Linked DNA regions of Saccharothrix espanaensis DSM 44229. The protein of the gene in region 1 interacts with the protein of each later gene in a pairwise test. Links are inferred from orthologs where the notes say so. Each region holds a gene or a part of one and is shown on either strand. Other genes may lie near its edges. The genes, in order: rlmB and BN6_RS38100.

What was found.
Region 2: the proteins of rlmB (region 1) and BN6_RS38100 interact in binary tests that used the Escherichia coli proteins (3 or more experiments, as listed by UniProt). The link is inferred for Saccharothrix espanaensis DSM 44229 from one-to-one orthologs.

Annotation. Positions count from the first base shown.
Region 1 is NC_019673.1:396,334-410,735, reverse strand. What follows is about bases 4,569-7,333. They hold rlmB (23S rRNA (guanosine(2251)-2'-O)-methyltransferase RlmB), read left to right. Parts: upstream 4,569-5,352; coding sequence 5,353-6,315; downstream 6,316-7,333. Other genes in these bases: BN6_RS01960 (MBOAT family O-acyltransferase), read left to right, coding at 6,389-7,333; cysS (cysteine--tRNA ligase), read left to right, coding at 4,569-5,348. Also shown: BN6_RS41495 (copper chaperone PCu(A)C), read right to left, coding at 1-713; BN6_RS01995 (CarD family transcriptional regulator), read left to right, coding at 1,003-1,491; ispD (2-C-methyl-D-erythritol 4-phosphate cytidylyltransferase), read left to right, coding at 1,524-2,216; ispF (2-C-methyl-D-erythritol 2,4-cyclodiphosphate synthase), read left to right, coding at 2,213-2,692; BN6_RS01980 (PPOX class F420-dependent oxidoreductase), read left to right, coding at 2,734-3,132; BN6_RS01975 (HAD family hydrolase), read left to right, coding at 3,277-3,891; more of cysS, read left to right, coding at 3,960-4,568; more of BN6_RS01960, read left to right, coding at 7,334-7,810; BN6_RS01955 (MFS transporter), read left to right, coding at 8,171-9,397; BN6_RS01950 (GGDEF domain-containing protein), read left to right, coding at 9,636-11,090; BN6_RS01945 (fumarate reductase/succinate dehydrogenase flavoprotein subunit), read right to left, coding at 11,104-13,743; BN6_RS01940 (ABC transporter ATP-binding protein), read right to left, coding at 13,743-14,402; BN6_RS01935 (ABC transporter permease), read right to left, coding at 14,402-14,402. UniProt on the Escherichia coli protein: Specifically methylates the ribose of guanosine 2251 in 23S rRNA.
Region 2 is NC_019673.1:8,691,307-8,705,771, reverse strand. What follows is about bases 1,870-4,697. They hold BN6_RS38100 (bifunctional ADP-dependent NAD(P)H-hydrate dehydratase/NAD(P)H-hydrate epimerase), read left to right. Parts: upstream 1,870-2,497; coding sequence 2,498-3,898; downstream 3,899-4,697. Other genes in these bases: alr (alanine racemase), read left to right, coding at 3,940-4,697; glmS (glutamine--fructose-6-phosphate transaminase (isomerizing)), read left to right, coding at 1,870-2,412. Outside these bases: BN6_RS38110 (dienelactone hydrolase family protein), read right to left, coding at 1-415; more of glmS, read left to right, coding at 550-1,869; more of alr, read left to right, coding at 4,698-5,052; BN6_RS38090 (alpha/beta fold hydrolase), read left to right, coding at 5,049-6,152; tRNA (adenosine(37)-N6)-threonylcarbamoyltransferase complex ATPase subunit type 1 TsaE, read left to right, coding at 6,149-6,601; BN6_RS38080 (acyl-CoA synthetase), read right to left, coding at 6,789-8,114; BN6_RS38075 (thioredoxin family protein), read right to left, coding at 8,149-8,454; BN6_RS38070 (MerR family transcriptional regulator), read right to left, coding at 8,442-8,813; tRNA (adenosine(37)-N6)-threonylcarbamoyltransferase complex dimerization subunit type 1 TsaB, read left to right, coding at 8,940-9,614; rimI (ribosomal protein S18-alanine N-acetyltransferase), read left to right, coding at 9,626-10,069; tRNA (adenosine(37)-N6)-threonylcarbamoyltransferase complex transferase subunit TsaD, read left to right, coding at 10,062-11,114; BN6_RS38050 (BTAD domain-containing putative transcriptional regulator), read right to left, coding at 11,159-14,089; BN6_RS38045 (NAD(P)-dependent oxidoreductase), read left to right, coding at 14,192-14,465. UniProt on the Escherichia coli protein: Bifunctional enzyme that catalyzes the epimerization of the S- and R-forms of NAD(P)HX and the dehydration of the S-form of NAD(P)HX at the expense of ADP, which is converted to AMP.

The DNA.
Region 1 (14,402 bases):
TGGCCGGGGCGCAGGTCCTTGGTGAGACCCTTCAGGGTGATCTTCACCTTGCCCGGCTCGGACGGCGCGGCCGACGAGGTCGGGCTCGCGGAGCTGCCGGAGGTCGGCGTCGACGTCCCGGTCACCGACGAGCCGGTGGTCCCCGTGGCGCTGCCGGTGGTGCTGCCGGTGGTGCTGCCGGACGTGCCCGAGGTGCTCCCCGTGCGGCCGGTGGTCTGGGGCGCGCCGGACTGGCCCGAACTGTCCGCCGACGGCGTGGTGGTCGCGGTGGCCGTCGAGTGGGCGGAGCCCGACGAGGAGCCGTGCGGGGTGGTGGTCAGGCGGGTGCCCTGGTCGTCCTGGTCGGCGCCGCTCTGGATGGCCGTGTTCGGCTCCAGCTCCGCGTCACCGCTGATCCGGCCGCCCTCGGCGATGTCGGCGGTCACCGAGACCAGCTTGTCGGCAGCGGTGCCGTTGTTCGCGATGACCACGACCACCGGGGCGTCGTCACCCTCGTGGTAGTAACCCTCGGCGACCGGGAACAGGAGCTGGGCGTCCCGGACGGCGATGTCGCCGGCCTGGCCTTGCGCGCCGTTCACCGCGGCGACCTGCTGGTCGGTCTGGGTGATCTGACCTGCGCTGCAACCCGCGGCGGCCAGGCCGAGGCCCGCCGCGACGGCGGCCACGAGGACCAGGCGGCGTGGCGCTGGGGACTTCTGCGGTGCGCGACCCACGGCTTCTCGGATCCTTCCGGTGTGCTGACCAGGCGGGGCCGTACCCGGTCGTAGCGGGTCGACCACCAGTCCAGGAGCCTAACCGGGCCGCCGATCACCCACCTCATGTGGTGCCCCACAGCCGCCGGGGCCGTCCACAGTGGAGCAAGATCGACCTGCGCCGTTGCACGCGACCGGGTGGTTTGTCAACCCCCCTCGCGGCCCTGACCTGCGCGAACTGATCTCCGGACGCCGAAGAGGGGATTGCTCGACGTGTTAGGATGGGGTTAGCGAAAGGGGCAGAGGACACATGGTTTTCAAGGTCGGAGAGACCGTCGTCTACCCGCACCACGGTGCCGCTCTCATCGAAGCGATCGAGACCCGGTTGATCAAGGGCGAGGAGAAGAAGTACCTCGTCCTCAAGGTCGCCCAGGGTGACCTCACGGTCCGCGTCCCCGCCGACAACGCCGAGATCGTCGGTGTGCGTGACGTCGTCGGCCAGGAGGGTCTCGACAAGGTCTTCGAGGTCTTGCGTGCTCCTCACACCGAGGAGCCGACCAACTGGTCCCGGCGGTACAAGGCCAACCTGGAGAAGCTCGCGTCCGGTGACGTGAACAAGGTGGCCGAAGTGGTGCGCGACCTGTGGCGGCGTGAGAAGGATCGCGGATTGTCCGCCGGTGAGAAGCGGATGCTGGCGAAGGCTCGACAGATACTGGTCAGCGAACTGGCGCTCGCCGAGGGCACCGACGAGGACAAGGCAGAGGTCCTGCTCGACGAGGTCTTGGCCACCGCGTCCTGATCATCGAAACTCCCAGGTAGAGATCCGCGAACATGGGTGTGGTCGCGCTCGTGCCCGCGGCGGGCCGGGGTGAGCGGCTGGGTTACGGGCTGCCCAAGGCGCTCGTGCCGGTCGGTGGCGTGCCGCTGTTGGTGCGTGCCGTGCGGGGCCTGTTCGAGGCAGGTCGCGTGCAGCACGTGGTGATCGCCGCACCACCGTCCGATGTGGACATCGTGAACACCGTCACCGCCCCGTTGGCACCCGCCGGCGGGGCGGTACACGTGTTGGCCGGTGGCGCCGAGCGGTCCGACTCGGTCCGGCTGGCGCTGGCGTACGCGCTGCGCGAGATCCCGGGCACGACCATCGTCCTGGTGCACGACGCCGCCCGCGCCTTCACCCCGCCGCACGTGGTGCGGGCCGTGGTGGAGGCGGTCGAGGCGGGCCGGCCGGCGGTCGTCCCGGTGCTCCCGGTGACCGACACGGTCAAGCAGGTCGACGCGGACGGTGTGGTGGTCGCCACCCCCGACCGGGCGGCGCTGAGGATCGTCCAGACCCCCCAGGGCTTCGACGCCCGGGTGCTGCTGCGCGCGCACGAGTCCGGGCTGCACGCGACCGACGACGCGGGCCTGGTGGAGCGGCTGGGCGTCCCGGTCGCCACCGTCGCCGGGCACCAGGACGCCATGAAGATCACCACCCCGTTCGACCTCGCGGTCGCGGAGGCACTGCTCGTGGGAGGCCAGGCGTGAGGGTCGGCATCGGGTCCGACGTCCACCAGGTGGAACAAGGCCGGGACTGCTGGATCGCCGGCCTGTTCTGGCCGGACGTGCCCGGCTGCGCCGGCCACTCGGACGGCGACGTCGCCGCGCACGCCCTGTGCGACGCCCTGCTGTCGGCCGGCGGCCTGGGCGACCTCGGGGCCGTGTTCGGCACCAGCGACCCGCGCTGGTCGGGCAGGCACGGCGTCGAGTTCCTCGCCGAGGTGCGCCGACTGCTCGCCGAGCAGGGCCTGCGGGTCGGCAACGCGGCGGTCCAGGTGATCGGCAACGCACCCAAGGTCGGCAGGCGCCGGGACGAGGCGCAGCGCGTGCTGTCGGCGGCCGTCGGCGGCCCTGTCTCGGTCAGTGGGACGACGACGGACGGCCTGGGCCTCACCGGCCGAGGTGAGGGCATCGCGGCGATCGCCACCGCGCTGGTCGTCCCGGCGGACGCGCTGTCGCAGTGATCCGGTGTCGCACTGAACCGGCCCGCACTAGCCTGTGACGCATGGCGATCATCCTCAGCGCGGCGACGCGCGACCTGGTGGACGGCAGGAACTACGCCACGATCTCCACGCTCAACAAGGACGGCAGCCCGCAGAGCTCCGTCATGTGGATCACCCGGGACGGTGACGAGATCCTGTTCTCGACCGTCCGGGGCCGGCTCAAGGAGCGCAACCTCGCCCGCGACCCGCGGGCCAGCGTCTCGGTGTGGTCCAAGGACGACCCCGAGACGTACGTGGAGCTGCGCGGCACCGTGTCGATCGTCGAGGACGAGGACCGCACGCTGGTCAACGCCCTGGCGCAGAAGTACCTGGGCACCCCGTACCCCGGCGAGGAACCCGACGCCGTCCGCGTGGTCCTCCGCCTGACCCCGACCAAGGTCACCGGCAACGCCGCGAAGTGACGCCGACACCTCCGCGCGTGCGGGAAACGCCGGCGGCGGGCCCGCGCCGCGTCCTGCCGGGACCGCCGGCGCGGGGGTGTGGTGTGCGTCGCGGTCCGGGTGCGGGGCTTCACCCGAGTGGTCCAGACCACGTAGCGTGCGGATGTGACGATCCGCGCCGTCCTCTTCGACTTCTCCGGCACTTTGTTCCGCCTGGAGCACGACTCCCTGGCCGAGCACGCGGACCTGATGCGGGCGCTCACCGCGCCGGTCGGGGTCGCCGAGGGCCTCGACATCGACCCCGACGAGTGGCAGCGCCGCGACCTCGACGGCGACCTGCACCGCGACCTGCACGTCAAGGCGCTCGTGGCGGCCGGGGCGCGGGACCCGCACGACTTCTACGCCCGGCTGTGCTCGCCGCCGTTCTGGCAGCCCTACCCGGACACCGCGACCGCGCTGGGCACCGCCCTGCCGACCGCCGTGGTGAGCAACATCGCGTGGGACATCCGGACCGTCTTCGCCCGGCACGGCGTCCAGGACCGGGTGGACGAGTTCGTGCTGTCCTTCGAGGTCGGGCACGTGAAGCCGGACCCGAAGATCTTCCGGATCGCCTGCGACCGGCTGGGCGTGCACCCGAGCGAGGCGCTCATGGTCGGGGACAGCGAGGAGGCCGACGGCGGCGCGGCGGCGGTGGGCTGCCAGGTGGCGATCGTGCCCCCGCTGGAGACCGGCGAACGGCCGGACGCACTGCTCCGGGTGCTGCGCGAGCACGTGGCATAGGCAGCCGGCATAAGCACAACCAGGCGGGCGATTCAACCCCGCGGGGCCAACGCCCGTACCATTCCCACGTGAGCCTCCACCTGTACGACACGGCGAGCCGGTCCATGCGGGCATTCCACCCGCAGGTCTCCGGAACGGCGTCGATCTACGTGTGTGGGGCGACCGTGCAGGGCGTGCCCCACATCGGCCACGTGCGCAGCGGCCTGAACTTCGACGTCCTGCGCCGCTGGCTGGGCCGCACGTACGCGGACGTCCGACTGGTGCGCAACGTCACCGACATCGACGACAAGATCCTGGCCAAGGCCGCCGACCACGGGCGTCCGTGGTGGGAGTGGGCCTACCAGCACGAGCGCGCGTTCGAGGACGCGTACACGGCGCTGGGCTGCCTGCCGCCGTCGTACGCGCCGCGCGCCACCGGCCACATGACCCAGATGGTCGAGCTGATGCAACGCCTGGTCGACCGCGGCCACGCGTACGCGTCGCGCGGCGACGTCTACTTCTCGGTCACGTCGTTCCCGGAGTACGGCGCGCTGTCCGGCCAGAAGCCCGACGAGGTGCACCAGGGCGAGTCGGCGGGCCAGGGCAAGCGCGACCCGCGCGACTTCACGCTGTGGAAGGCCGCGAAGCCCGGCGAGCCGGCCTGGCCGACGCCGTGGGGCGCGGGCCGGCCCGGCTGGCACCTGGAGTGCTCGGCGATGGCGACCGCCTACCTCGGCGGCACCTTCGACATCCACGGCGGCGGCATCGACCTGATCTTCCCGCACCACGAGAACGAGCGGGCGCAGTCGCAGGCGGCCGGCGACGGGTTCTCCCAGTACTGGATGCACAACGCCTGGGTGACCCTCAGCGGCGAGAAGATGTCCAAGTCGCTGGGCAACACGGTCGCCATCCCGGAGCTGCTCAAGCAGGTCCGGGCGCCGGAGCTGCGGTACTACCTGGTCGGCCCGCACTACCGGTCGACGATCGAGTACTCCCGCGAGGCGCTGGAGGAGGCGGTCTCGGCCTACCGGCGGATCGAGTCGTTCCTGCGCCGCGTGGTGGAGCGGACCGGGGCGGTCGGCGAGGACGGCGTGCTGTCGCAGCCGTTCACCGCGTCGATGGACGACGACATGGGCACGCCGGGCGCGCTGGCCGCGATCCACAAGCGGGTCCGGGAGGGCAACACGGCGCTGGAGGCGGCCGACGACCTGTCCGCCCGCGCGGCGGCCGAGTCGGTGCGCGCCATGGCCGGCGTGCTCGGTGTCGACCCGCTCGCGTGGACCGACACCACGACCACCGGGGCCGGCAGCCGCCAGGCGCTGGCCACTCTGGTCGAACACGTGCTCGAAGAGCGCGTGAAAGCCCGCCAGGGCAGGGACTTCGCGAAGGCCGACGCGCTGCGCGACCACCTGCTCCAGGCCGGGATCGCCGTCGAGGACACCCCCGACGGTCCGCTGTGGACGTTGAAGGACGACTGAGCTCGTGGCAGGGAACTCCAAGCGCCGGGGTGCTATGCGCAACCCCGGATCCAAGAAGGGCGCGGTCGTCGGTTCCGGCGGGCAGAAGTCGAAGGGCCTGCAGGGCAAGGGCCCTACCCCGAAGGCGACCGAGCGGCCGAACCACCCCGCGTTCAAGCGGGCCCAGGCCGGCGCGAAGGCCGACCAGTCCCGGTCGCGCCGGCAGAAGAACGCCGAGAACACGCCGGAGACGGTCGCCGGGCGCAACCCGGTGGTGGAGTGCCTGCGCGCCGACATCCCGGCGACGGCGCTGTACGTGGCGATGGGCATCGACACCGACGACCGGGTGGCCGAGGCGGTGAAGCTGGCCGCCGACCGGGGCATCTCGGTGCTGGAGGTGCAGCGCGGTGAGCTCGACCGGATCACCGGCGGCGCGATGCACCAGGGCCTCGGGCTCCAGGTGCCGCCCTACGAGTACGCCGAGCCGCGCGACCTGCTCAAGATCGCCAAGGAGTCCGGCCACCCGCCGCTGCTGGTGGCGCTGGACGGCGTGACCGACCCGCGCAACCTGGGTGCCGTCGTGCGCTCGGCGGCGGCGTTCGGGGCGCAGGGCGTGGTGCTGCCGCAGCGGCGTTCGGCGAGCATCACCGCCGTCGCGTGGCGGACCAGCGCGGGCACGGCGGCGCGGATGCCGATCGCGATCGCCACGAACCTGACCCGCCAGTTGCGCGAGTGGGCCGAGGCGGGCCTGATGATCGTGGGCCTGGACGCGGACGGCGACGTCGACGTGGACGGCCTCGACCTGGCCACCGGGCCGCTGGTGGTGGTCGTGGGCTCGGAGGGGCGCGGGCTGTCCCGGCTGGTCCGGGAGACCTGCGACCAGACCGTGTCGATCCCGATGGCACCGGGCGTGGAGTCGCTCAACGCGTCGGTGGCGGCCGGTGTGGTGCTCGCCGAGGTGGCCCGGCGGCGCAGGCTGGAGCTTTGACCGGGTGTGACGGTGGTCGTCAGGTCACCCGAACGGCGACCTTGACGACGACCGCCGGATAAGGTTCCCGGCGATGTCCTTCGCCACGCCCCTGTTCCTGTGGTTCTTCCTCCCGGTCGTGCTCGCGGCCGTCCTCGTCGCGCCCGCGAAGCGGCGCAACGGGGTCGTGGCGGTCGCGAGCCTGTTCTTCTACTTCACCGGCGCGGGCGGGACGACGTTCCTGCTGCTCGGCGCCATGCTGGTGAACTACCTGGCCGGCCGCCGGCTGGAGCCGGGCGCGCCGGGCGACCGGAAGCTGGTGCTGGTCGGCGCGATCTGCCTGAACCTGGGCGTGCTGCTGGTCTGGAAGTACCTGGGGTTCGCCACCGAGCAGCTCGCCGCCATCGCGTCGATCATCGGCGTCGACCTGCCGGTGGTGCACCTGGCGCTGCCGATCGGCATCTCGTTCTACACGTTCCACCACATCTCGTACGTGGTGGACGTCTACCGGGGTGAGCGGCCGGCGCTGCGGGAGCCGGTGGCGTTCGTCACCTACATCGCGATGTTCCCCCAGTTGGTGGCCGGACCGATCGTCAGGTTCAGGGAGATCGCCGACCAGTTGCCGCAGGAGCGGCTGCACCGTTGGGACGACATCGCGGCGGGGTTCCCGAGGTTCGCCCTGGGGCTGTGCAAGAAGGTCGTCATCGCCGACTCGTTGGCCCCTCTGGTGGACGCCTGCTTCGCGACCCCGAACGACCGGATGACCTTCGCGATCGCCTGGTTGGGCGCGATCGGTTACACCCTGCAACTGTACTTCGACTTCTCCGGTTACTCGGACATGGCCATCGGACTGGGCCGGATGCTCGGCTTCCGGCTGCCGGAGAACTTCGCCCGGCCGTACTCCTCGGTGACCATCACCGAGTTCTGGCGGCGCTGGCACATGTCGCTGTCGCGCTGGTTCCGGGACTACGTCTACATCCCGCTGGGCGGGAACCGGACCGGCGTGCTGCGCACCTACCGGAACCTCGGGATCGTTTTCGTGCTCACCGGTTTCTGGCACGGCGCGAACTGGACGTTCCTCGTGTGGGGATTGTTCCACGGCGCGCTGCTGGTCCTGGAACGGCGTTTCGGTTGGGATTCCGGACCGGTTACCACGCGCGCCCGAATTGGCCGGCGGGCGCTCACCACGGTGCTCGTGGTAATCGGCTGGGTGTTCTTCCGGTCGGCCGACCTCGGCGACGCGTTCACCATCATCGGGCACCTTCTGGTACCCGATTCCGGCGGTCTCGGCGAAGCCGTGGCGGCGGCGGCGACGAATCAGCGGATTGTGCTGCTGGTGGCCGCGCTGGCGATTGTCGTAATGCCCGCGCACCCGGTGACGGGGCCCTACCTGGAGTCCTCGCGGGACAAGATCGCGGTAGCCGCTAGGGTGTCCCTGATGACGGTGGGCGTTGCCTACGCGGCGATCCTGGTCGCCAGCGGTACGTTCAGCCCGTTCCTGTACTACCAGTTCTGATGATCGACAAGCGTGCCGCGGCAACAATTGCCGAACGGTGCTCCGACCACCCACTGGTCGGCCCGCACGAACGCGCTGGACCGCACGGACCAGCGGTGCGACGACCAATGGAGGTCGCCTTGACCCTGGGTAGGCGAGCTTTGCTCACGGCGGGTCACCTACCGTCAACTGTCAAGAATAGGTACCCGGGTTATCGCCATTGTAACTACTTTATGTAACTGATCTAGTCCGTTCGGGTACACACTGTGGTAGGACAGAGAGTGAACAACCAGCAGCTTCTACCGTGCTAACCGAGATAATTGTTACGTCGGGTGGGGGTAACGTGACTCACTCATCGGGGCCGACGAACCTGGAGGAGCGGTGACTTCCGGGGGGACCATCCGCGCGCTCGTGGGCAACCGCGAGTTCCGCGGGCTGTGGATCGGCTCGACCGCGTCCACGGTCGGCGACCAGCTCGCGGCGGTGGCCCTGTCACTCCTGGTGTTCGAGCGCACGAACTCCCCCGCGTGGACCGCCCTGACCTGGTCGCTGACGCTGCTCCCGTCGCTGGTGTCCGGCCCCTTGCTGGGCTGGCTCGCGGACCGGTTCCCCCGACGCACGGTGATGGTCTGCTGCGCCTGGGTCCAGGCCGCCCTGGTCGGTCTGATGGCGGTGCCCGGTGTCCCGTTGTGGATCATGATAGTCCTCCTGGTCACCGTGCTGATGGTCGCCTCCCCCTTCCTGGCGGCGCAGGAGGCGAGCCTGCCGTCGGTGCTGCCGGAGAAGCGCTACGACGACGGCGTGGCCCTGTTCGGCACCTCGGTGGACGTGGCCCAGATGGCCGGTCTGGCCGCGGCGGGCTTCCTGGTCACCGCGACCAGCCCGCAGGTGGCCCTGGCGATCGACGCGGCGACGTTCGTGCTGGTCGCGATCCTGGTGCAGACCTCGGTGACGTTCCGCCCGGCGGCCGACCCGCTCGGCTCGGCACATCGGGATGCCGAAGATCGCAAAGGAGCTTTCGCCCTACTCGTCACTGAACCGCGTTTGCGCTCTCTAATGGGTATGCGCATGTTGGCAGGCATCGCGATGGTGCCCGAGGGTCTGGCCGTGCCGCTGGCGGCCGACCTGGACGCGGTGTGGGCCGTGGGGCTCATCCTGGCCATCGAGCCGGCGGCCAACGTGCTGGGGGTGGCGGTGCTGTTCCGGCTGGTCAGAGACCCGGCGAAGCGCGAGCGGCTGATCGGGCCGCTGGCGATCCTGTCGCTGGCCCCGCTGGTCATGTTCGCGCTGAACCCCAACCTGACCTGGACGATCGCCCTGCTGGTGATCGCCGGCATGGCCGGGGCGTACCACACGCCCGCGCGCTCGGCGTGGATGCGGATCCTGCCGGACGAGTACCGCGGCCGCGCTTACGGCATCGCGCGGACGGCGCTGCGGTCCAGCCAGGGTGGTGGGATGGCCCTGGCGGGCGTCGTCGCGCACGCCATCGGCTCGGTGACCGCGACCCTGGCGGGCGCGGGCGCCATCGGGCTGCTCCTCGCGGGGCAGGCGACCGTAGCCTGGAACCGGGCAAGGGCCAGGACCGACCCGAACACGGTGACCACATGAAACGTACTCATCATCAATGGCGATTGTCATGACGAGGCGTTCGTGCGCACTCAGCGAGAACGCACGCACGTACGGTGAAGATTCCGGACCGGGCTCAAGGAGAGCGATGGGGTCACCACTCGCGGTTACGCATGGCAGACGCTCCTCTACTCGCGACTTGGGTACCGAGGGGGGCCGTGAGGCCGTCGCTGCGCCGGCGAGTGGCCGCGCGGCGGCGGCATGAGTGTAGGGGGACGTGGTGAAGAACAGTTTGCCTGACCACGGGCCGTCCGCGACAGCCAAGTGGCGGCTGAGTCGCAACTGGGACCTTTGGGCGCTGCGCCGCACCGCGATCGGCTACATCCTTTCCGTCGAACTGGCGGTCGGAATTGCCGCCATTTGGCTGCTGACTACCCTCGGTTCCGCACCGACCACGGATTGGCTGCGGTTCGCGGCCCTGCTGTTGGCGATCACGGTCCACTTGACGATCGTGCGCCGCGCCGAGGAATCCCGACGTGACGAATCCGCAGGTCCGTACTTCGACCTCACGTCGGTCTGGACTTTCGCCGCCGCGATCGTGCTGCCGCCCGGCATGGCCGTGCTGGTCGCCGTGTGGCTGCGGATCGTGCTGTGGCCGATCGCCCGGCGGCAGCCGTACCGGTTCGTGTTCACCTCCGCGCACATCGTGGGCAGCACGCTGCTCGCGAACGCGGCCGTCCACCTGTCGGGATTCTCGCTGGACGCCTCCGGCCGGGTCCTGACCGACCTGGCCCTGCTGGGCGTGCTCGTCCTGGTGGCCACGCTCTACTGGTTCGTCCAGGTGCTGCTGATGACGGTGGCGCTGAAGATCGTCAACCCGCAGACCCGGTTCGTCGACTCGCTGGGCACGCGCAACGACAACATGCTGGAGATGACCACGCTGGGCGTCGGCGCGATGCTCGGGCTGCTGGTCGCCACGCACTGGGTCGCGCCGCTGCTGCTGGTCCTGCCGGTGATCCTGGTCAACGCCCTGCTGCACCGCGCGTCGGAGCGGCAGGCCCACCTGGAGCGGCTGGTCGCCGAGCAGCACAAGGCGCACCTTCAGCTGACCAAGGACGCGCACACCGACTACCGCACCGGCCTGTTCAACACCAACGGCCTGAGCGAGCACGCGGGCAAGCTGACCGACCGGTGCAAGCACGCCGGCCAGCCGGTGACCGTGCTGGCGATCGACCTCGACCACTTCAAGCGGATCAACGACACCTGGGGCCACCCGGCGGGCAACGCGGTGCTGGCCGAGGTGGGCCGCATCCTGCGGGAGAAGCTCCGGCCGGGCGACGTGGCCGGCCGCGACGGCGGCGAGGAGTTCGTGGTCGTGCTGGCCGACACCGGCCTGGCCCAGGGCACCGCGATCGCCGAGCGGGTGCGCGAGGCGATCGGCGAGATGTCCGTGGTGACCACCGACAAGCACCGCAACACCGTCACCCTGCGCGGGCGCAACCTGCCGCTGACCGAGGACGGCCCGGAGGTGCGGGCGATCTCCGCGTCCGTCGGCGTGGCCGTGGTCCCGGACAACGGCGAGAGCCTGCTGGCCGCGCAGCACAGCGCCGACGCGGCGCTCTACACGGCCAAGGAGAACGGCCGCAACCAGGTCCGCGTGGCGGGCATCGACATCCACGCCCACCGGCTGCCCGTGCCGCGCGTGGACGAGCCCGAGATCACCCGCTCCGCCTGAACCCGGCGCGCGACTAGCGCCCTCCGACCGAACGGAGGGCCTGACGCGCGTAGGCGCGCACGTCCGCGTCCGAGTCACCGAGTGCCCGTTCCAGCGCAACCTCGACTTCAGGCCGGTCAGCCCACCGCACGAGTACCCGGACCACGGCTTTCCTAACGTCGAGGTTCACGTCCGCCAGGCGCGCCACCACCGCCGCGGGCTCCTCCACGGCCCACACCGCGCCCACCCGGACCTGCCACGCCGGGTCGTCCAGCGCCCGTCGCGCGACCGGCCGCAGCACCCCGAACCCGGCGCCCGCCTCCAGCGCCGCGGCACGGACCAGCAGGTCGGGGTCGTGCGCGAGGGCGACCAGCACGTCCGGGCGGGCGCGCAGCCCGCCCAGCCCCTTGGCCACCAGGACCCGCAGCTCCCGTTCCGGGTCGTCGGCCGCCCGCGCCAGCTCGTCGGCCGCGCGCAACGCGACGAGTCCTCGGACCCCACTCGAACGGACCGCGGCCGACGGGTCGTCCAGCGCTTCGGCGTAGGTGTCGACCGTGCCGAGCTTCAGCGCCCAGAGGACCTCCAGGGCGACCGCGCGCGACGGGGAGAGCCGCAGCGCCTCCCCGAGCTCCTCGGTGGCCGGAACGACCTCCACGAGCTCGCGCAGGCCCGCCCCGGCCGCCTCCCGCACGTCGGCGTCCTCGTCGGCCATCGCGCGCACGAGGGCGAACTCGAACCCGGCGGGCACCGCCTCGGTGAGCAGCGCGACCGCCGACCGCCGCACGGCCGGGTCCGGGTCGGCCAGGTACGGGCCGACCGTCGCCAGGTCCGGCTGCTCGTCGGTGAGCGCCAGCAGCTCCAGCAGGCGCTCGGAGCCCGCGCCCGCGGCCTTGTCGGCCGCCGGCTCCGCGAGGGCCGCCACGGCCACCTCACGGCCCGCCAGGACGGTCACCTCGCCCGGCGGCGGCGTGAAGCCCTCCACCGGTACCAGGTAGGGCGCCACCGGCCGGGTGACGAACTCCGTCCCGCCGGCCGCGTTCTTGCGCAGGTTGAGGTGGCGGAACCAGTCCTGGTCGTCGCGCTCGGGCAGGTCGACCCGGTCGTGGTAGAGGCCCCAGCGGCTCTCCGCGCGGGTCAGCGAGGCGTGCGCGGCCAGTTCGGCGCAGTCCCGGATGAACGTCACCTCGGCGCACCGCATCAGCTCGTGCGGGGTGCGCGCGCCCATGCCCTCGATCTCCGCGGTCATCCGCACGAACGTCTCCAGCGCGAGTTCGAGCTTCGTGCCGGTCTTCGGCGGTGCCACGTAGTCGTTCACGAACCGCCGCAGCTTGTACTCGACCTGCGGCTGGGGCGGGCCGTCCGGGTTGCGCAACGGCCGGTAGACCAGCTCGTGCGCGTCGGTGATCTGGTCCTCGGGCAGCTCTCCCGGCGGCACGGCGGACCGCGCCGCGTCCGCGCCCGCGAGGTCGCCGAAGACGAACGCGCCGAGCATGTAGTTGTGCGGCACGCACGCCAGGTCGCCCGCCGCGTAGAGGCCGGGGACGGTGGTGCGCCCGTGCTCGTCCACCCACACGCCGGACGCGGAGTGCCCGCCGCACAGGCCGATCTCGGAGATGTGCATCTCCACGTCGTGCGTGCGGTAGTCGTGCCCGCGTCCACTGTGGAACGTCCCGCGCGTCGGCCGTTCCGTGGTGTGCAGGATGTTCTCCAGCGCCGCGACGGATTCCTCGGGCAGGTGCGTCGTGCGCAGGTACACCGGGCCCCGGTCGGAGGCGATCTCCGCCGCCACCTCGGCCATCATCTGCCCGGACCAGTAGTCGCAGTCCACGAACCGCTCGCCGAGCGCGTTGACCTGGTAGGCGCCGAACGGGTTGCCCACGTACGCGCACGCCGGCCCGTTGTAGTCCTTGATGAGCGGGTTGACCTGGAAGCACTCGATGCCCGACAGCTCCGCGCCGGCGTGGTAGGCCATGGAGTAGCCGTCGCCGGCGTTGGTCGGGTTCTCGTAGGTGCCGTAGAGGTACCCGCTGGCGGGCAGGCCGAGCCGGCCGCACGCGCCGGTGGCCAGCACCACCGCGCCCGCCGAGACCGTGACGAACTCGCCGGTCCGGGTGTTGAAGCCGACCGCGCCGACCGCCCGGCCGGCGGAGGTCAGCACGCGCACCGGCATCACCCGGTTCTCGATCCGGATCCGCTCGCGCATCGACCGCTCGCGCATCACCCGGTACAGCACCTTCTTGACGTCCTTGCCCTCCGGCATGGGCAGCACGTACGAGCCGGACCGGTGCACCTGGCGGACGTGGTACTCCCCCGCGGCGTCCTTCTCGAACTTCACGCCGTAGCGCTCAAGTCGTTGCACCATCGCGAATCCGCGCGTCGCGGTCTGCATCACGGTGCGCTGGTCGACGATCCCGTCGTTGGCCCGGGTGATCTCGGCGACGTAGTCCTCCGGCGACGCCTTGCCCGGGATGACGGCGTTGTTGACGCCGTCCATGCCCATCGCCAGCGCCCCGGAGTGCCGCACGTGGGCCTTCTCCAGCAGCAGCACGGACTTCCCGTGCTCGGCGGCGGTGATCGCGGCCATCGACCCGGCCGTGCCACCGCCGACCACCAGCACGTCGCAGGTCAGCTCGACCCGGCGGGCGACGTCGGGCACCTCCATCGGCGCGGTCATCAGCCCAGCACCGCCAGGATCGCCTCGCGCCGCACGGCCACCTCGCCCGCGCCGAGCACCACCACCCGGTCGCCCAGCCGCACCGCCTCGTCCACGTCGTGGGTCACGAAGATCGTCGTCGTCCCGGTTTCCCGCAGCACCTCGACCACCAGTTCCTGCATCGCCGCCCGGGTCTGCGCGTCCAGCGCGCCGAACGGCTCGTCCATCAACACCAGCCCCGGCGCCTGCGCCAGGGTCCGCGCCAACTGCACCCGCTGCCGCATCCCGCCGGACAGCTCGCGCGGCAGGTAGCGGCCGAACCCGGCCAGCCCGACCCGGGCCAGCCAGCCGCGCGCCCGCTCCCGCCGTTCGGCCTTCGCCACCCCTTGCAGCGCAAGGGGCAGCTCGACGTTGCGCAACGCCGTGCGCCACGGCAGCAGGCCGTCGTCCTGGAACACCAGCGCCCGCTCCCGCGACGTGCCGCGCACCTCGACGCCGTCGACCAGCACCCGGCCGGCCGTGATCGGCAGCAGCCCGGCGACCGCGCGCAGCAGCGTCGACTTGCCGCACCCGGACGGCCCGGTCACCACGACGATCTCGCCGTCGGCGATGTCCAGGTCCAGCCCGCGCAGCACGGGTGCGCGCCCGTACCCGGCGGTCAGGCCCTCGATCCGCACGCT
Region 2 (14,465 bases), 8.3 Mb from region 1 along the record:
GCTCGTCCTCGGTCGCCGCGAGCACGGCCGCGCCGCCGCCCATCGAGTGCCCGGCGACCGCGAGCCGCTCGGAGTCGACGCTGATGTCGCCGTCGCCCAAGCGCACGCCGGTGCAGATGTCGAGGGTGGTGCGCAGGTTCCCGGCGAGCAGCCGGGACGACATCAGCGGCCCGCGCTGGGTGCCCGGCGCGGCGGCGACGACGCCCCACGACGCCAGGTGCCGCAGCAGCGCCCGGTACCGCTCGACCGGCTGCAACCAGCCGTGCCCGAAGGCCACCGCGGGCAGGCCGAGGCCCGCCGCCGGGGTGTAGACCAGGCCGGGCAGCCCGACCAGGGCCAGGTCACCGCGCAGGACCGGGTGCTCGCCGGGCCTGCTGAGCTGGTCGAGCACCTGCTTCGCCGAGTAGCCGCTCACCGGCGCAACGGTAGTCGATCGGGCACCGGGTCCGCGCGTCCCGATTGGTCTACACCACTTGGAGCTGTGACCTGGGTAAACATCCTCCAGTGGCCCTATCGGGTGACGCCGCTGGTCTGGTTACTCTGTGCGGCGTGTGCGGAATCGTGGGATACGTGGGCCACCGCTCGGCGCTGGACGTAGTGCTCGACGGGCTGCGGCGGCTGGAGTACCGGGGCTACGACTCGGCGGGCGTCGCCGTCCTCGACGGCGGGGGCGGCCTGGCCGTGGAGCGCAAGGCGGGTCGGCTGGGCAACCTGGAGGCCCGGCTGGACGAGGTCGGTCGCGAGGCGTTCGCGGGCACCGCGGGCATGGGGCACACCCGGTGGGCGACGCACGGCGCGCCGATCGACCGCAACTCCCACCCGCACCGCGACGTGAGCGGCCGGGTCGCCGTGGTGCACAACGGGATCATCGAGAACTTCGCCGCCCTGCGCGCCGAGCTCGAAGCGCGCGGCGTCGAGATGAGCAGCGACACCGACACCGAGACCACCGCCCACCTGATCGCGTTCGCCTACGCCGAGGGCGACACCAAGGGCGACCTCGCGGCCAGCGTGCGCGCCGTGGTCCGCCGCCTCGAAGGCGCGTTCACGCTCGTCGTGACGCACGCCGACGAGCCGGACACGGTGATCGCCGCGCGCCGCTCGTCCCCGCTCGTGGTCGGGGTCGGCGAGGGCGAGACGTTCGTCGCCTCGGACGTGTCGGCGTTCATCGAGCACACCCGCGAGGCCGTGGAGCTGGGCCAGGACCAGGTCGTGGTGATCGACCGGTCCGGCTACACCGTCACCGACTTCGACGGCGAGGCCGCCGAGGCCAAGCCCTTCACGGTCAACTGGGACCTCTCGGCCGCCGAGAAGGGCGGCCACGAGTACTTCATGCTCAAGGAGATCGAGGAGCAGCCCGAAGCGCTCGCGAACACGCTGCGCGGCCACTTCCGGGACGGCCGGATCGTGCTGGACGAGCAGCGCCTGTCCGACCAGGACCTGCGCGACGTCGACAAGGTGTTCGTGGTGGCCTGCGGCTCGGCCTACCACTCGGGGCTGGTGGCCAAGTACGCCATCGAGCACTGGACCCGGCTGCCGGTCGAGGTGGAGCTGGCCTCCGAGTTCCGCTACCGGGACCCGGTGCTGGACCGGGACACGCTGGTCGTCGCGGTGTCGCAGTCCGGCGAGACCGCGGACACCCTGGAAGCCGTAAGGCACGCCCGTGCGCAGAAGGCGCGCGTGTTGGCCGTGTGCAACACCAACGGCGCGCAGATCCCGCGGGAATCCGACGCCGTGCTCTACACGCACGCCGGCCCGGAGATCGGCGTGGCGTCGACCAAGGCGTTCCTGGCCCAGATCGCGGCGAACTACCTGGTCGGCTTGGCGCTGGCGCAGGCGCGCGGCACCAAGTACCCGGACGAGGTGGCCCGCGAGTTCCACGAGCTGGAGGCCATGCCGCACGCCGTGCAGCGGGTGCTGGAGACCGTCGGGCAGGTGCGCGCGCTCGGCCGTGAGCTGGCCGACTCGAAGGCCGTGCTGTTCCTGGGCCGCCACGTCGGCTACCCGGTGGCGCTGGAAGGCGCGCTCAAGCTCAAGGAACTGGCCTACATGCACGCCGAGGGCTTCGCGGCGGGCGAGCTCAAGCACGGGCCGATCGCGCTGATCGAGGAGGGGCTGCCGGTCGTGGTGGTCATGCCCTCGCCCAAGGGCCGCGCGGTGCTGCACTCCAAGCTGGTGTCCAACATCAGCGAGATCCAGGCGCGCGGCGCGCGGACCATCGTGATCGCCGAGGAGGGCGACGAGACGGTCCGGCCGTTCGCCGACCACCTCATCGAGGTGCCCGCGGTGCCGACGCTGCTCCAGCCGCTGATCTCCACCGTGCCGTTGCAGGTGCTGGCCGCCGAGATCGCCCGCAGCCGGGGCTACGACGTGGACAAGCCGCGCAACCTGGCCAAGTCCGTGACGGTCGAGTAGTCCGCCACCCGGCGGATCAGCCCGCGGCGATCAGCCCGCCCCCTGGCGGTGCGCCGACCGCGGCGAGGAGGCAGGCTGTCGCGCTATGCGGGGACTGTGGACCACTGATCGGGTTCGGGCGGCCGAGGAGCGCGTGCTGGCGCGGGTGCCCGCCGGGTCGTTGATGCGGCGGGCGGCGTTCGGCGTGGCCGTCGCCGCGGTGGACCTGCTCGACGGCCGGCGGCGGGTCGGGCTGCTGGTCGGCGCGGGCAACAACGGCGGCGACGCGCTGTGGGCCGGGTACTACCTGCTGCGGCGCGGGATCGCGGTGTCCGCGGTGCTGCTCGACCCGGCTCGGGCGCACGCCGAGGGGCTCGCCGCGTTCCGCCGGGCCGGCGGGCGGGTGGTCGACCGGCTGCGCGACGTCGACCTGGTGGTGGACGGGATCGTGGGGCTCTCCGGGCGCGGCCCGCTGCGGCCCGCCGCGGCCGAGCACGTCGCCCACCTCGACGCGCCGGTGCTCGCGGTCGACTCGCCCAGCGGCGTCGACCCGGACACCGGGGCGGTCGACGGGCCCGCCGTGCGGGCCGACGTCACCGTTACGTTCGGCTGCCTCAAACCCGTGCACGCGCTGGCCGACTGCGGCGAGGTGCGCCTGGTCGACCTCGGGCTGGAGCCCGAGCTCGGCGGGCCGGACCTGGTCGAGCTCGACCTCGCGGACGTCGGCGCGGCCTGGCCGGTGCCCGGTCGGGACGACGACAAGTACACCCAGGGGGTCACCGGCGTCGCCGCCGGTTCGGCGACCTACCCCGGCGCGGCCGTGCTGGCGACCGGGTCGGCGCTGCTGGCCACCTCCGGGATGGTCCGGTACGCGGGCGCGGCGGCCGAGGGCGTCCGGGCGCAGTGGCCGGAGGCGATCTGCACCGGGTCGATCACCGACGCGGGCCGCGTGCAGTCCTGGGTGGTCGGGCCGGGCCTGGGCACCGGGCTCGGTGCGGAGGACGTGCTGCGCACGGTGCTGGAGGCCGGGGTGCCGGTGTGCGCGGACGCCGACGCGATCACCATGCTGGCCAACAACCCGGACCTGTGGGACGCCCGCGACCCGGACACCCCGGTCGTGCTCACCCCGCACGACCGCGAGTTCGAGCGGCTGGCCGGCGAGGTGGGGCCGGACCGGGTGGCGGCGGCCCGGCGCGCCGCCGGGAAGTTCGACGCCGTGGTCCTGCTCAAGGGGCACGCCACGGTCGTCGCCGCGCCGGACGGCCGGGTCCTGGTCAACCGCGCCCGCACGTCGTGGGCCGCCACGGCGGGCTCCGGCGACGTCCTCTCCGGCCTGATCGGCTCGCTGCTGGCGGCCGGGCTGGACCCGTTGCTCGCGGCCGGTTGCGCCGCCCGGGTGCACGTCCTGGCGGCCGAGCTGGCCGCCGACGGCGCGCCGATCCCGGCGTCGGCGCTGCTGTCGGCGGTGCCGGACGCGATCCGCGCCGCGCGGCGGGAGGCGTCCTGACCCGCGCCCGCGCGCGCCCGCCGCACCCACCCTGTGTCACCATGAACGGTGTTATGGCCGCTCCTCGCGCTGAGGTCGTGATCGACCTCGACAACCTCCGGCACAACGTCGAGTACCTGGCCCGCTTGGCGTCCCGCGCCGAGACGATGGTCGTGGTCAAGGCCGACGGGTACGGCCACGGTGCCGTGGAGGTGGCCAGAGCCGCCCTGGAGGCGGGCGCGACCTGGCTGGGCTCGTGCTCGCTGGCCGAGGCGCTGGTGCTGCGCGCCGCCGGGATCTCCGCGCCGGTGCTGTCCTGGCTGGACCCGGCGGGCACGGACTACGCGCCGGGCGTCGAGGCGGGCGTCGACCTGTCGGTGTCCTCGCTGCGGCAGCTGGCCGCCGTGGCCGAGGCGGCGCGGGGGGTCGGCCGGCCGGCCCGGGTCCACCTCAAGATCGACACCGGGCTGTCCCGCAACGGGTCCCGGCCCGACGAGTGGGGCGCGCTGGTGGAGAAGGCCGCGGCCACGCCCGAGGTGCGGGTGCACGCGGTGTGGTCGCACCTGGCGGTCGCCGACGAGATCGGGCACCCGGCGACCGACGCGCAGGCCGAGCGGTTCGACGACGCCTACCGCGAGGCGGTGGCGGCCGGGTTGGACCCGATCCGGCACCTGGCCAACTCGGCGGCCGTGCTGACCCGCCCCGACCTGCACTTCGACCTGGTCCGGCCGGGGATCGCGGCGTACGGGCTGAACCCGGTGCCGGAGCCGTTCGACCTGCGGCCGGTGATGACGTTCCGCTCGTCGGTGGCGCTGGCCAAGCGCATCCCGGCCGGCGAGTCGGTGTCCTACGGGATGAGCTGGACGGCCAAGACCGGGACGACCGTGGCGCTGGTGCCCGTCGGGTACGCCGACGGCGTGCCGCGCACCCTGTCCAACCGGATGCACGTGTGGCTGGCCGGCGCGCGACGGCCCGTGGTCGGCCGGGTGTGCATGGACCAGGTGGTGGTGGACTGCGGCGACGACCCGGTGGCCGAGGGCGACGAGGTGGTGCTGTTCGGCGCGGGCACGCACGGCGAGCCGACCGCCCGGGAGTGGGCCGACATCACCGGGACCATCGACTACGAGATCGTCACCGGCATGTACCGGCCCCGGGTGACCAGGACCTACCGGTGAACACGCTGTGGAAGGCCGTCGGCTGGGCCGGCGGGATCCTGGGCGCGGCGGCCACCGGCGTCGCGGTCGGCGTGGCCGCGAACCAGAAGAAGGTCGCCGACGACCGCCAGGCCGACGACCCGCTGGCCGACGAGCCGCTGGGCCGGCTCACGCCCACCCGCGAGTCGACCGTGGCCGCCGAGGACGGCGTGCCGCTCTCGGTCGAGGAGGTCGACCCGGCCGACGGCGGCGAGCCCGAGCTGACCGTCGTGCTGGTGCACGGCTTCGCGCTGGACCGGCGGTGCTGGCACTTCCAGCGGCGCGACCTGGCCGCGCTGACCGGGCCGAGGGTCCGCCTGGTGCTCTACGACCAGCGCGGTCACGGCCGGTCCGGTCGCGGCGCGGTCGAGTCGAGCACGATCGAGCAGCTCGCGCACGACCTGGACTCGGTGCTGCGGGCCGTGGTGCCCGACGGGCCGGTGGTGCTGGTCGGGCACTCGATGGGCGGCATGACGATCATGGCGCTGGCCGAGGAGCAGCCGGAGCTGTTCGCCGACCGGGTGCGCGGCGTGGCGCTGGTCGGCACGGCGGCGGGCGCGGTCGGCGGTGCCGGGCTGCCCCGCTCGGTGCTGTCCCGGTACAACCCGGTCACCCTGGGCGTGGGTCGGCTCGCCGGCCTCCAGCCGGGGTTCGTGGAGTGGGTGCGGCGGCGGGCGAACACGTTGACCTGGACCGGGATCCGGGCACTGGCGTTCGGCGACGGCAAGGCCAGCACGTCGCTGGTCGACCTGATGGAGCAGATGATCAACGGCACGACCGTGCAGGTGCTCACCGAGTTCCTGGAGACGCTCGGCACCCACAACCGGTACAAGGCGCTGGTCGGCCTGCGGCACTGCGAGGTGCTGGTGATCAGCGGCGACGCCGACAAGCTGACCCCGTTCTCGCACGCCGAGCGGATGGCCGAGGAGATGCCGCACGGCGAGCTGGTCCGGGCACCCGGCGCGGGGCACATGGTGATGATGGAACAGCCGGACCTGGTCACCGGGCACCTGGTGGGCCTGCTCCGGCGCAGTGCCGTGGAACGGACGGAGAACAGGCGGCGGTGGTGGCGACGAGCGTGACCCTCCCCAGGGTGGAGGACACCGAGGAGTTCGGGCGCAGGCTGGGCGGGCTGGTGCGCGGCGGCGACCTGCTGCTGCTGGCCGGCCCGCTGGGCGCCGGCAAGACGGCCCTGGTGCGCGGGCTCGCGGCCGGCCTGGGCGTGCGCGGGCGGGTGAGCTCGCCGACGTTCGTGATCGCGCGCGTGCACGACCCCGCGCCCGGCGGTCGCGGCGTGCCGCTGGTGCACGTCGACGCCTACCGGCTGGGCGGCGACCTGGACCAGCTGGACGACCTCGACCTGGACACCGACCTGGTGGACGCGGTGGTGGCGGTGGAGTGGGGCGAGGGCGTCGCCGAGCGGCTGTCCGAGGACCACCTGCTGATCACGCTGGAACGGCACGACGACGACGTGCGCACCGCCCGCCTGGAGCCGCACGGGACGTGGTCGGAGCGCGAACTGCCGGTCTGAAGCGCCCGGTCGCCGCACCGGGCGTCCCCCGGTGCCCGGCGCGTCCCTCGGTAGTTCGGCGCGTCGCTCGGTAGTCGGCGCGGCGGGTGATGGCCTGGCGCGGTGGCCGGTGGTTCGGTGCGCGGCGGTTGGTGGCCTGGCGGGGCGGCCGGTGGTTCGGCGCGGGGTGGTCGGTGGTTCGGCGGGGTCACCGCAGTTCGCGCTTGAGCACCTTGCCCATGTCGTTGCGCGGCAACGCGTCGAGGAAGCGCACCACCCGCGGTCGCTTGTGCGGGGTGAGCAGGCGGGCCACGTGGTCGGCCAGGTCCCGTTCGGTGGCCGGGGTCGCGGTCGGCACCACCCACGCGACGACCCGTTCGCCCAGGTCCTCGTCCGGTTCGCCGGTCACCGCCACCTCGGCCACGCCGGGGTGCTCCAGCAGGGCGTTCTCGACCTCGCCCGCGCCGATCTTGTAGCCGCCGCTCTTGATCAGGTCGGTGGCCCGCCGGCCGACGATCCGCAGCGCGCCGTCCGGCTCCACCACGGCCAGGTCGCCGGTGCGGAACCAGCCGTCGGCGAACGCCTCGCGGGTCGCGTCCGGGCGGTTGAGGTACTCCAGGAACAGGTTCGGGCCGCGCACCTCGACCTCGCCCGGCTCGTCGCCCACCACCCGGACCTCGACGCCGTCCAGCGGCGGGCCGACCGTGCCGGGGCGGCGGTCGCCGGCCGCGCGGACGCTGGTGTTCATCAGGGTCTCGGTCAGGCCGTACCGCTCGACCACGCGCTGCCCGGTCAGCTCCTCCAGCCGCCGGTGCACGGTCACCGGCAGCGGCGCCGAGCCCGACACCAGCAGCCGGGCCTTCGCGAACGCCGGCGCGTGCTCGGGCGCGGCGGCGATCCGGTGGTACATGGTCGGGACGCCGAACATCATCGTGCCGACGGTGTCCAGCGCCTCGGCCGCCGCCGCCACGCTGAACGACCCGAGGTGGTGCACCGTGCCGCCGCGCCGCAGCGGCCCGATCACGCCCACGCCCAGACCGTGCACGTGGAACAGCGGCAGGCCGTGCACCACCACGTCGTCGGCGGTCCACTCCCACGCCGCGGCCAGCGCGTCGAGGTTCGACGCCAGCGCCCGGCGCGGCAGCACGACGCCCTTCGGCGGCCCGGTCGTGCCCGAGGTGTAGACGATCAGCGCGGGCGCTTCGCCGTCCGGCTCGGGCAGGTCGACCGGTGTTCCGGACGGCAGCACGTCGTCCACGACGAGGTCGGGCGCGCTGTCGGTGAGGATGTGCGCCAGCTCGCGCTCCCCGAGCTTCGGGTTGAGCGGCACCACCGGCACCCCGGCGAGCAGCGCGCCCACCACCGCCAGACAGGTCCGCACGTCCGGCCGTGCCCACACCGCGACCCGCCGCACGCCCACCAGGCCGGCGGCGACGGCACGGGCCCGGTCGGCCAGTTCGGCGTAGGTCAGTTCCTGGCCGGGGAAGCGCAGGGCCACTTTCGCGGGCGTCGTCGCCAGGGCGGGCAGCAGCATCCGCCCACCTTGGCCGGACCGCCCGCGACGCGCATCACAAGTGTGCTTCGAGCCACGCCAGGAGCTGCTGCTTCGGCCGCGCGCCGACGATCTGGGCGCGCAGCTCGCCGTCCTGGTAGAGCTGTAGCGTCGGCATCCCCATCACCCCGAGGTCACGGGCGGTGCGCGGGTTCGCGTCGGTGTCGATCTTGGCGAAGTCGACCGCGGCCAGCTCCCGGTCCAGCTCGGCCAGGACCGGTTCGATCATCCGGCACGGCGGGCACCAGCTCGCGGTGAACTCCACCAGCACCGCCCCGGAGCGGACCCCCTCGGTGAACGTCTCGTCGGTCAGCGTGCGCACGGGCGTCTCCTCTGCTCGGCCTGCTCCAGTTGCGTGCGCACGCGGTCGCGGGCGGTCGCCAGCCGGGCGATGCACTCGTCCAGCTCGGCCAGCTTGCGCCGGTACACCGCCACCGAGGCGGGGCACGCGTCGCCGCTGGTGTGGCCGTCGCGGAGGCACTCGACGAACGGCCGGGTGTCCTCCAGCGCGAAGCCGATGTCGGCCAGCGACCGGATCTCGGCGACCAGCCGCAGGTCGTCCTCGTCGTACTCGCGCTGCCCGTTGGCGGTCCGCCGCGCGGTGATCAGACCCAGGGACTCGTAGTAGCGCAGCGCCCTGGTGGTCGTCCCACCCCGCTGAGCCAGTTCACCGATGCGCACGATGCAGATCCTCCGACTTGACGTCGACGTCAAGTCCAGTGTGACCGCGGGCACGACCGACCGACTTCCGGGCGGCGAGCCGCCTCGACGGAGTCGAGGCCGTTCAACGCCGTACTCTTGACGATTGTGCTCGTGCTCGCATTGGACACCGCTACGCCCGCCGTGACCGCCGGGGTGGTCGAACTGACCGCTGATTCGCCCCCGCGCTTGTTGGCGCAGCGGGTGACGGTGAACGCCAAAGCCCACGGCGAGTTGCTGACGCCCCACGTGCAGGAAGCCATGGCCGAAGCCGGCTACTCGTTGTCCGATCTGGACGCGATCGTCTGTGGAGCGGGCCCGGGGCCGTTCACCGGCCTGAGAGTTGGGCTGGTCACCGCCGCTGCGCTGGGCCAGGCGTTGAACCGGCCTGTGTACCCCGTCCCGACGCCTGATGCGATCGCGTTGGACGCGAACACCGGAGCGCCGTTGTTGGTCGCGACGGACGCGCGGCGCAAAGAGGTCTACTGGGCCGCTTACGACGCCGCCGGCCGCCGTACCGACGGGCCGCACGTGGACCGGCCCGCCGAAGTGCTCGCGAAGCTGCCGAACCGGCCCCGGCAGGCGGCCGGCGAGGGGGCCCGGATCTACGCCGACGTGCTGGAGCTGCCGCTGGTGGACGCGGTGCACCCGTCGCCGGTGTCGCTGGTCGCCGCGGCCGCCGAGGAGCTGCTCGCGGGTGCCCGTCCGGCCGCGCTCACCCCGCTCTACCTGCGCCGGCCGGACGCCGTGGAGCCCACCGGGCGCAAGCGGGTGATCAGGTGAGGCCCAGCGAGCTGACCGTGGGGCCGTTGCGGCACGAGGACGTCGCGCGGTGCGCCGAGATCGAGCACGAGCTGTTCCCCGGTGACGACCCGTGGAGCGAGAACTCGTTCCACAGCGAGCTCGACGGCGGCAACTTCTACGTCGGCGCGCACGTCAACGGCGAGCTGATCGGGTACGCCGGGCTGGGCCTGACGGACTTCGAGTCGAGCGTGCACACCATCGCCGTGGTCTCCGGGCACCAGCGCGGCGGGGTCGGCAAGACCCTGCTGCGGACCCTGCTGGCCAAGGCCGACGAGCTGGGCCTGCCGGTGTTCCTGGAGGTCCGCACGGACAACGTGCCCGCGATCTCGCTCTACCTCGCGCACGGTTTCGAGCACCTGGGCCTGCGCCGCCGCTACTACCAGCCGTCGGGTGCCGACGCGTACACGATGGGAAGGCCCGCGAACCGTGACTGACCGGCTCATCCTCGGTATCGAGAGCTCGTGCGACGAGACCGGCGTCGGCATCGTCCGGCTCGGCCCGGACGGCGCGCTGGAACTGCTCGCCGACGAGGTCGCCTCCAGCGTGGAGGAGCACGCCCGGTTCGGCGGCGTGGTGCCCGAGGTGGCGTCGCGGGCGCACCTGGAGGCGATGGTGCCGACCATGCGCCGGGCCGTGGAGCAGGCCGGGATCGAGCTGTCGGACGTGCACTCGATCGCGGTCACCGCCGGTCCGGGGCTCGCGGGCGCGCTGCTGGTCGGCGTGTCGGCGGCCAAGGCGTACGCGGCGGCGCTGGGCAAGCCGCTCTACGGCGTGAACCACCTGGCCGGGCACGTGGCCGCGGACACCCTCCAGCACGGCCCGCTGCCGCAGCGGTGCGTGGCGCTGCTGGTGTCCGGCGGGCACTCGCAGCTGCTGCTGATCGAGGGGCTGGCGGACAAGATCACCGAGATCGGGTCCACGGTGGACGACGCGGCGGGCGAGGCCTACGACAAGGTGGCCCGCCTGCTGGACCTGCCGTACCCGGGCGGCCCGCCGATCGACAAGCTCGCCAAGCGGGGCAACGGGTGCGCCATCGCGTTCCCGCGCGGGCTGACCGGGCCGAGGGACTCGAAGTACGACTTCTCGTTCTCCGGGTTGAAGACGTCCGTGGCGCGGTGGGTGGAGCGCAAGGAGCGGGCCGGCGAGGAGGTCCCGCTGGCGGACGTGGCCGCGTCGTTCCAGGAGGCGGTGGCCGACGTGCTGACCGCCAAGGCGATCCGGGCGTGCAAGGACCTCGGCGTGGACACCCTGGTGATCTCCGGCGGGGTGGCGGCGAACTCGCGGCTCTCCGGGCTCGCGGCGCAGCGGTGCGCGGAGGCGGGGATCGAGCTGCGGGTGCCCAGGCCCCGGCTGTGCACGGACAACGGCGCGATGATCGCCGCGCTGGGCGCGCACCTGGTGGCGGCGGGCGCGGAACCGTCCCGGATGGACCTGTCCACGACGCCCGGCCTGCCGGTCGGCACCATCCAGATCGTCTGAGCCCCCGGTCCTGGCTCCCCGGGTCCGGCTCCCGGTCTGGGGAGCTAGGACGCGTCCCGGTCGGCGAGACCTTCGGCGAAGGACCGCTCGAACCGGTCCGCGCCCAGCGCTTCGCGGGCCGCGGCGGTGATCCGGTCCACGTCGTAGCGCTGCGCGGCGGGCAGCGGGACGCCGACCGACAGGCGGTTGGCGGCGGCCCGGCCGAGCAGGCGGGCGGCTTCCTCGTGGTCGCCCGCGAGCGCCCGCGCCCCGGCCAGCCCCTCCTGCCCGAGCGCGACGGCTCGGGGGTCGCCGGTCTGCCGGGCCAGGCGCAGGCCCTCCTCCTGGAGCTTGAGCGCTTTGTCGACATCTCCCCGCAGCTCGGCGACGAACCCGCGTTCGGCGAGCACCAGGGTCGCGCCCGCCTCGAAGCCGACCTGCCGGTGCCAGTCCTGGATGCGCAACAGGATCCGCTCCGCCTCGGCCAGGTCGCCCTCCTGGCGCGCGCCGAGCGCCAGGCCGGTCTCGGCGTACATCTCGCCGGGGGAGAAGCCCCGGTCGGCGGCGAGCCGGCGGGCCTTCTCGTGGTACGCCCGCGCGGCCGTGAAGTCCTTGGTCAGCAAGGCCACCCGGCCCAGCCAGGACAGCGTGAACGACACCTCCGGCCACGATTCGAGCTCCTCGGCCAACCGCAGGCCGCCGGTGTGCAGCCGGGTGGCCTGCGGGTAGTCGCCCAGCAGCTGCGCGAGCGTGCCCAGGGCGAACGACGACTGGAGCAGGCCCCAGCGGTCGCCGAGCGCGGTGAACAGCTCTTGGGCGCGTTCGGCGGCGTCGCGGGCCCGGTCCAGGTCGCCCCGGTGCATGGCCTGGCTGACCCGGTCGCTCAGCGCCGCCGCCATGCCCCAGTCGTCGCCGCGCGCCTTGGCCTGGGTGTAGGCGCGCTCGGTGTGGCGCTCGCCGGTCGCCATGTCGCCGACCGTGGACAGCACGTACCCGAGGAACCAGTCGGCGCGCGGGTCGTCCACCGGTTCCACGACCTGGGCCGCGTGCCCGGCGAGCACGGTGAACGCGGCCTGCCACGCCCCGGTCAGGTGCCGCCGGGCCTCCTGGATGCGCCCGCGCAGGAACCAGTACCAGGCCAGGTGCGGGGCCAGGCCGGGGTCGAGGTCGAGGGCCGCGCGCAGGTTCGCCGTGTCGGCGTCCAGCCGGGCCAGCCAGTCGAGCTGGTCGTGGCCGCGCAGCCCGGGGTCGGCGCGCTCGGCCAGCGATCGGTAGTGCGCGGCGTGCCGGCGGCGGACCTCGGCCGACTCACCGGCCTCGCGCAGCCGTTCCCGGCCGTAGTCCGACACCGATTCGAGCAGCCGGTAGCGGGCCGGGCCGGTCTGGTCGGGGGCGACCACGAGCGAGCGGTTCACCAATCCCGCGAGCACGTCCGCGACGTCGTGCGGCGGCACGTCCCCGCCGCCGCAGATCGCCTCGGCGGCGGCCAGGTCGCAGCCCTCGACCACCACGGACAGCCGGCGCAGGATGATCCGCTCGGCGTCGGTGAGCAGCTCCCAGCTCCAGTCGATCATGGCGCGCAGCGTGCGCTGCCGGGCCGGCGCGTCCCGGTGGCCGCCCGCGAGCAGCCGGAACCGGTCGTCCAGCCGGGCCAGCAGGGCCCGCACGCCCAGGGCGCGGACGCGGGTGGCGGCCAGTTCGAGGGCGAGCGGCAGGCCGTCGAGCCGGCGGCACACGGCGGCCACGGTGTCCGCGTTGTCCGGGGTCAGCGCGAAGCCCGGCGCGGCGGCCGCGGCGCGGGCGGCGAACAGGCGGACCGCGTCGGGCAGGTCCAGCGGCGGCACCGACCACACGGTCTCGGCGGCCAGCCCCAGCGGCTCCTGGCTGGTGGCCAGCACCCGCACGCCCGGCGCGGCGCGCAGCAGGTCCGACACCAGCCGGGCGACCGGCTCGACCAGGCGCTCGCAGTTGTCCAGCACGAGCAGGACGTCCCGGCCCCGCACCGCGGCCACCAGCCGTTCGACGGGGTCCTCGGCGGCGTCCTCGCGCAGCCCGAGCACGTCGGCCACCGCGTCGGTGACGGTGGCCCGCCCGGACCGGTCGGCGCGCTCCAGACCGGCCAGTTCCACCAGCCACACGCAGTCCGCGGCGGTCACCGCGCGGGCGGTCGCCACGGCCAGCCGGGTCTTGCCGACCCCGCCCGGCCCGGTCAGCGTGACCAGCCGGGACGTGCCCAGCAGGGCCCGGACCGCGCGCACCGCGTCGGCCCGGCCGAGCAGTTCGGTCACCGGCGCGGGCAGGTTCGTGCGCGGTCGCGCCACCTCGTGGCTGAGCAGTTCGCGGTGCACCTCGACCAGGTCCGGGCCGGGCTCCAGGCCCTGCTCCTCGGCGAGCAGGCGGCGCAGCCCGGCGTAGCTCTCCAGCGCCTCAACCTGCCGCCCGGCCAGGAACAGCGCTCGCATGTGCAGGCCGCGCAGCCGCTCCCGCAGCGGGTGCCGGGCCACCTCGTCGGCCAGCGACACCGGCTGCCCGGCGGCGAGCCGGGCCTGCGCCCAGTCCTCCACGACGGCCAGCCGCTCGTCCTCCAGCCGCCGCGCGAACCCGACCGCGAACGGCTCGTCGGCGAACTCGGCCAGCGGTTCGCCGCGCCACAGCGCCAGCGCGCCGGCGCGGTCGCCCGCCGCCACCCGGGCCCGGAAGTCCAGCAGGTCCGACGACGCCGCGTCGACCCGCAGCGCGTAGCCCGGCGGCTGCCACGTCACCACGTCCCGGCCGAGCACCCGGCGCAGCGCGGACACCTTGGTCTGCAACGTGTTCCCGGGGTTGCCCGGCGGCCGCTCGCCCCACAGCGCCGCGCCCAGCCGCTGCACCGGCACCGGCCGGCCCTCGGCGACCAGCAGGTGCGCGAGCAGCAACCGGACCTTCGCCTCCGGCACCCGGACCGGGGTCCCGTCCGCCGCCCACACCGCCAAGGGCCCCAACACGCCGAATCGCACACCACGACGTTAGCCGGCCACCCGCAGCCGACCCGCAGCGAACCCGCAGCGGCCGCCGGCAACCTCGGCCACAGCTGATTCGAGGAAAGCGAGAAACCACTGATGAGCACGCCGCTGACGCTGATCGGCCTGGGCCCGATGGGGCAGGCCATGGTCGCGAAGTACCTGGAGCACGGCCACCCGGTCACGGTGTGGAACCGGACCGCGAGCCGCGCCGACGACCTGGTGGCCCGGGGCGCGGTGCGCGCCGACACCCCGCGTGACGCCGTGGCCGCCAACCGCCTGGTCGTGCTGAGCCTGACCGACTACCAGGCCATGTACGACGTCCTGGGCGACGCCGAACTGGCCGGGAAGACGGTCGTCAACCTCAGCTCCG